2 regions of the Methylobacterium sp. TK31 genome follow, and region 2 is predicted to be linked to the other one. Evidence: predicted binding sites of a transcription regulator. Region 2 holds the regulator's gene; the other holds the start of a gene.
The links. The regulator HrcA, encoded in region 2, represses chaperone genes, less so after heat shock. The targets are predictions, from matches to a motif close to GTTAGCACTCNCNNNNNGNGAGTGCTAAC.

Region 1: groES (co-chaperone GroES) is a predicted target of HrcA. The motif match lies at 1,912-1,940, and genes of this name have one in related genera.

Annotation. Positions count from the first base shown of each region.
Region 1 covers NZ_CM143964.1:3,275,520-3,278,906, reverse strand. The annotation lists gene groL (chaperonin GroEL) at 1-1,470, opposite strand, end outside; gene groES (co-chaperone GroES) at 1,556-1,843, opposite strand; gene ACXJY8_RS15190 (magnesium transporter CorA family protein) at 2,057-3,067, shown strand; gene ACXJY8_RS15185 (lipopolysaccharide biosynthesis protein) at 3,159-3,387, shown strand, end outside.
Region 2 covers NZ_CM143964.1:378,872-382,258, reverse strand. The annotation lists gene rdgB (RdgB/HAM1 family non-canonical purine NTP pyrophosphatase) at 1-218, opposite strand, end outside; gene rph (ribonuclease PH) at 215-943, opposite strand; gene ACXJY8_RS01700 (hypothetical protein) at 1,061-1,372, opposite strand; gene hrcA (heat-inducible transcriptional repressor HrcA) at 1,679-2,734, shown strand; gene ACXJY8_RS01690 (DUF1236 domain-containing protein) at 2,829-3,387, opposite strand, start outside.

The DNA.
Region 1 (3,387 bases), 2.1 Mb from region 2:
CATGTCGACGTACTCTTCGGTCTGGGCGTTGAAGCCGAAGGTGATCGAAGAGGTGTTGTCGGTGATCTTGCCGACCACGATCGAGCCCTCGACGCCGGAGTTGGCGGCGATCTGACGGATCGGAGCCTCGAGCGCCTTCAGCACGATCTTGATGCCGGCCTGGACGTCCGGGTTGTCGCTCTTCAGAGCGCGGACGGCCTCACGGGCACGGAGGAGGGCAGTGCCGCCGCCGGGAACGATGCCCTCTTCCACCGCAGCGCGGGTGGCGTTCAGCGCGTCGTCGACGCGGTCCTTCTTTTCCTTAACCTCGACCTCGGTCGCGCCGCCGACGCGGATGACCGCGACGCCGCCTGCGAGCTTGGCCAAGCGCTCCTGCAGCTTCTCACGGTCGTAGTCCGAGGTGGTCTCCTCGATCTGCGCCTTGATCTGACCGACGCGGGCCTCGATGTCCGACTTCTCGCCGAGACCGTCGATGATCGTGGTGGTCTCCTTCTCGATGCGGATGCGCTTGGCGCGACCGAGCATCGGGAGGGTGACGTTCTCGAGCTTGATGCCGAGATCCTCGGCGATCATCTGACCCTGGGTCAGGATCGCGATGTCCTCGAGCATGGCCTTGCGGCGGTCGCCGAAGCCCGGAGCCTTCACGGCCGCGACCTTCAAGCCGCCGCGCAGCTTGTTGACGACGAGCGTGGCGAGCGCCTCACCCTCGATGTCCTCGGCGATGATGACGAGCGGCTTGCCGGTCTGCACCACGGCCTCGAGAACCGGCAGCATCGCCTGGAGCGAGGACAGCTTCTTCTCGTGGATGAGGATGTAGGGGTCCTCGAGCTCGGCGACCATCTTCTCCGCGTTCGTGATGAAGTACGGGGAGAGGTAGCCGCGGTCGAACTGCATGCCCTCGACGACGTCGAGCTCGGTCTCGGCCGTCTTGGCCTCCTCGACGGTGATGACACCCTCGTTGCCGACCTTCTGCATGGCGTGGGCGATCATCTCGCCGATTTCCTTGTCGCCGTTGGCCGAGATGGTGCCGACCTGAGCGACTTCCTCGGACGAGGCGACCTTCTTGGCGCGGCTCGTGATGTCCTTCACGGCGGCGGTGGTGGCGAGGTCGATGCCACGCTTCAGGTCCATCGGGTTCATGCCGGCGGCGACGTACTTGGCGCCTTCACGGACGATGGCCTGGGCCAGCACGGTGGCGGTGGTGGTGCCGTCGCCCGCGATGTCGTTGGTCTTCGAGGCCACTTCGCGCACCATCTGGGCGCCCATGTTCTCGAACTTGTCGGCGAGCTCGATCTCCTTGGCGACGGTGACGCCGTCCTTGGTGATGCGGGGCGCGCCGAAGGACTTCTCGATGACGACGTTGCGGCCCTTGGGGCCGAGCGTCACCTTCACCGCGTCGGCGAGGATGTCGACGCCACGGAGCATCTTCTCGCGGGCGTCGGAGGCGAAGCGGACTTCTTTCGCTGCCATGTCAGATCCTTGTCAGTGATGGGCCCCGAGGCGCCGGACGGCGCCCTCGAAGGGCTCGTGGAAGGGAGGAGAACCGAAAACCGACTTAGGCGACGACGCCCATGATGTCGGATTCCTTCATGATCAGGAGGTCCTGACCGTCGATCTTGACCTCGGTGCCGGACCACTTGCCGAACAGGACGCGGTCACCGGCCTTGACGTCGAGCGGGTTCACGCGGCCGGCCTCGTCACGGGCGCCGGGGCCGACGGCGACGATCTCGCCCTCTTGCGGCTTCTCCTTGGCGGTGTCCGGAATGATGATGCCGCCTTTGGTCTTCTCTTCGCCTTCGATGCGGCGGACGACGACACGGTCGTGCAGCGGACGGAACTTCATGAGCTGCCCTCTTGCTTCAAATTCGTGGATGGCGTTGATGCGGCGCGGCAGCGCGCTCAACCCAGGCCGTTAGCACTCTCCTTGAGTGAGTGCTAACGCTGGCGCCGAGTTAGGCGCGGGAGCCGTTCGAGTCAAGACTGTCGCAGGCTCCGACGACGATCCGGCGACAGGATCATCCCCCGATTCCCCACGACGACGGAAAGTCCTTCGCGGATGATCAAGCTTCATGGTCCGCAAGGCGCGGTCGAGCCCGAGGCCCAGTCGCCGGCGGCGGCTTACCCCTCGCAGGTCGTCTGGATCGATCTCGATGATCCGAGCGCCGAGGAGGCCCAGCGGGTCGAGGCCTGCACCGGCATCCGGGTGCCCTCCCGGAAGGCGCTGAGCGAGGTCGAGAACTCGAGCCGGCTGCGGCGGCTGAAGTCCGGCTTCTCGCTGTCCACCCCGATGGTCACCTTCGACAAGCTCGACACCCAGTTGAAGCCCCTGGGCTTCGTGCTGACCCGCGACCGCCTCGTCACCGTGCGCTTCCACGAGTTGCGCGCCTTCGCGGAGGTGAAGAAGCGCATCGACGCCGGCGACGGGCCGGGCACAACCTCCACCGAGATCTTCCTCCTTCTGATGGAGGAATTGGTCGACAGCCTCGCGGACTCCCTCGAGGACATGGGGGCCGACCTCGACGAGTTGTCCACGCGGATCTTCGATTTCGATGTCCGTAGCGGGGCTCCCGCCGGGGATACCAAGCTCCGCGCCCAGACGCCCCGCCGGCGCGACCTGGCGCTGCGCCGGATCCTGCGCGGCATCGGCCGGCGCGGGAAGACCCTCGGCAAGATCCGGTCGAGCCTCCTCGGTCTGGAGCGGATCGTGCCTTTCGTGGCCAATGAGTGCGAGCATATCCTCGGCGAAGAGCAGGGGCCGCGCTTCGAGGCCGTGCGTCGCGACATCGCCTCCCTCGACGAGTTCGAGATCCGGCTCTCGGAGAACGTCCAGTTCCTGCTCGACGCGACCCTCGGCCTGATCAGCATCGAACAGAACAACACCTTCCGGGTCCTCACCGTGGCGTCCGTGGTCGGCATTCCGCCCACCCTGATCGCTTCGATGTACGGCATGAACTTCAAGCACATGCCCGAGCTGGAATGGGTCTACGGCTATCCCTACGGCCTCGCCCTGATCCTGGTGAGCGCCATCATTCCGATCGTTTTCTTCCGCATCCGGGGCTGGTTGTGACCGGTTGACGGAATGTTTGCCCGCGTGGTGCTAGAGCCGTGCGCAGCGATGCCCCGTCGAGCCGGCATCCGAGGATGAACCCGTCCGCGCCATGGCCGTGATCGCTGCCTTCATCCTCAATGCCGGCCTGAACTTCATCCTCGGCCTGCTCATCGCCAAGCTGCTGGGTCCCGCCGATTTCGGCCTGTTCGCCCTCGCGACGGCCGGGGCCATCGTGGCCAACACCGTCCTGTTCGAGTGGCTGCGCCTGTCGGCGACGCGGTTCTACTCGACCCGGGTTCGCCTGGATGAACCCTGGATCCGCCAGGGTCTCGACCGCG
Region 2 (3,387 bases):
AAGGCCGGCAGGCCGGAGGCCGTCGCGGCGGCGCGCGCCTTGATGGCGGCGTTCTCGGCGAACATCGTGCCGGTCTCGTCGGGCTCGGGCAGGCCGAGTTCGCCGGCCGAGACTGCATCGACGCCGAAGGGCGCCAGCAATTCGCGCATCTCCACGAGCTTGCCGGCATTGTGGGTCGCGATGACGACGCGGCCGGAGAGGATGCGATGCCCGCTCATGCGGGGACTCCCGGCGCGATGGCCTGCTTCTGGAGGGCGATGAGGGACTGGATGCCACCCTTGGCGAGACGCATCAGCTCGAACAGCTCCTCCTCCGAGAACGGCTTGCCCTCGGCGGTACCCTGGACCTCGACGAGGCCTCCGGCGCCCGTGATGACGAAGTTGGCGTCCGTCTCGGCGCCCGAATCCTCGGCGTAGTCGAGGTCGAGGACGGGCTTGCCCTTGTAGATGCCGCAGGAGACCGCGGCGACGTGGTCGCGCAGGGGGTCGACCGAAATGATCGAGCGGCCGCGCATCCAGGTGAAGCAGTCGTGCAGGGCAACCCAGGCGCCCGTGATCGCGGCGGTGCGGGTGCCGCCATCGGCCTGGATCACGTCGCAATCGACGGTGATCTGGCGCTCGCCCATGGCCGGAAGGTTGGTGACGGCGCGCAGCGACCGGCCGATCAGGCGCTGGATCTCCTGGGTCCGCCCGGAGGGCTTGCCGGAATTCACTTCGCGCCGGGTGCGCTCGTGGGTGGCGCGGGGCAGCATGGCGTATTCCGCCGTCACCCAGCCCTTGCCCGAGCCGCGCAGCCAGCCGGGGCCGCGCTCCTCCAGGGTGGCCGTGCAGAGCACCTTGGTGTCGCCGAAGCTGACGAGGCACGAGCCTTCCGCGTGGCGGGAGACGGCGCGCTCCAGGGTGACGGTGCGCAGTTCGTCGGTCGCGCGCTTCGAGGGCCGCATGCCGCTCTCCTTCCGAGTGTGATGGAGAGCGGCTTTACGGTTTGGGTTGCCGCCCGGCAAGCGAGGCCGGACGGAGCGGGTTCCTTTCGCGGCGGGCCGCGGCCGCGCCCGGACGGCTCAGTAGCGGTAGCGGCGATGACCGAAATGGTGGCCGTGGTGCCGGCCGTAATGGTGGCCGAAGTGCCGGTGGTGACGACGGCCGAAGTGCCGGCCGTGGTGGTGATGGTGCCGGAAGCCCCGGCCGTGATGGCGCCAGTGGCCGCCGCCGTACTGGACCTCGGTGACGGCGGCCGCCGGGCCGGCGACCTCCGCCGAGACGATGGCGGGGGCGGCCTGGGCGCCCTGCGGCGCGCTGAACAGCATCGCACCGACCATCGCCAGGACGATGGCGAGGGACTTGATCAGGCCGGATCGAGCGGTGGGTCTCATGAGATGGTCACTCCTTCGTGCGATACGCGCCGCCTGGGCGTCGGCGAGGTCCCGTCGCCGGCCCGGTCGCGCGGCCGGGTTCGACGATGGGCCTGAGCAACGCACGAACCCGGCGGAACGCCTCACACGGCCAAGCTGTTTCTTTGGCATCCCCCGGGTTCGGCCGCGGGACGCCAAGCTGTTTCTTCGGCGTCCCCCGGGTTCGGCCGTGGGACGCATTGTGTAACGCACTGGAGACCGTCACACTCTCCGCCTCAGGAATGGATCGTGACAGAGCCCTCCCACCCCTTCTCGACGTCCCAGCAGATGCAGGTGCTCAGCGCGCTGAACGAACGCTCGCGCGAGATCTTCCGCCAGATCGTGGAAAGCTACCTCACGACCGGCGAGCCGGTGGGCTCGCGCAACCTCGCCCGTATCCTGCCGATGACCCTGTCGCCGGCCTCTATCCGCAACGTCATGGCGGATCTGGAGCATTCCGGCCTCATCTTCGCCCCGCACGCCTCGGCCGGCCGTCTTCCCACCGAGCAGGGCCTGCGCTTCTTCGTCGATGCGATGCTCGAACTCGGCGATGTCGGGCGCGAGGAGCAGGAGCGGATCGAGTCGCAGATGCGCGCGGCCGCCTCCGGCCACACCTTCGATTCGGCCCTGGCCGAGGCTTCGATGCTGCTCTCGGGCATCTCGCGCGGCGCCGGCGTGGTGCTCACCACCAAGACCAACGTGCATCTCAAGCACATCGAGTTCGTGCGCCTGGACCCGACCCGGGCCCTGGTCGTCCTCGTCTCCGACGACGGCTCGGTGGAGAACCGCCTGCTCGACCTGCCGGCGGGCCTGCCGGCCAGCGCCCTGCAGGAGGCGTCGAACTACCTGAACGCCCGGCTGCAGGGCCGGACCCTCGGAACCCTGCGCGCCGAGATCGAGGCGGGCCGCCTGGCCATGAAGCGCGAACTCGACGCGATCACGGAGCGCCTGGTCGATGCCGGCCTCGCCGTCAGCGTCGGCCCCTCGGATGCCCGCCAGCTCATCGTACGCGGCCAGGCCAATCTCCTCGACGACCTGCGCGCGGCCGAGGACCTCGACCGCATCCGCCTGTTGTTCAACGACCTCGAGACCCAGAAGGACGTAATCGAGCTCCTGTCCCGGGCCGAGGGCGGCGAGGGCGTGCGGATCTTCATCGGCTCGGAGAACAAGCTGTTCTCGCTCTCCGGCTCCTCGATGATCGCCGCTCCGTTCCGCGACGGCTCGCAGAAGATCGTCGGCGTCGTCGGCGTGATCGGTCCGACGCGGCTGAACTATGCCCGCATCGTGCCGATGGTCGACTACACCGCCCGGGTGGTCTCCGGCCTCCTCGACCGCAAGCGCTGAGCCGGACCGGGTCGAGCGCGAACCTGCGGGTGCCGAACGCGAAGGGGGCGGAGCCCGAAGCCCCGCCCCCTTCGTTCCTGTCGAACCGCTCGGTTCAGCCGCGGATCACGTCGACGATCTCGTAGGTGTCCGGATCGACGATGACGATGTCGTCGTCCACGAGCACGTAGCGGTAATCCTCGTATTCCGGCGCGATCCGGACGATGTCCGGCGGCAGGTCGTAGAGGGTGTAGCTGCGGGCGATCGCCGTGCCGACGGTGAGCGCGAAGGCACCGGCCGCCAGGCGCGGAATGCCGCGGCGGAACACGCTCTGGCGGAACTCGGTCCGCTGCGGTGCGCCGAGGCGGCCATAGGCGCCCCGGACCGCACCGCGGTCGCCGCGCTCGCCGCGACCACCCCGGTCCGCGCGGCCGTCGCGCCCACCGCGCTCGTCCCGGTCGGCCTTTCCGCCACGCTCGTCGCGACCCCCGCGCTCGTCGCGACCGCCGCGCTCGTCGCGACCGCCGCGCTCGTCGCGACCGCCGCGCTCGTCGCGACCGCCGCGCTCGTCGCGACCATCCCGGTCGGCCCGGCCGTCCCGCGCCGCGGCTCCGCCATCCTCACGGCCGCCGCGCTCGCCGGCCGCCGCGCCCGGACGTCCCTCCTGGCGTCCC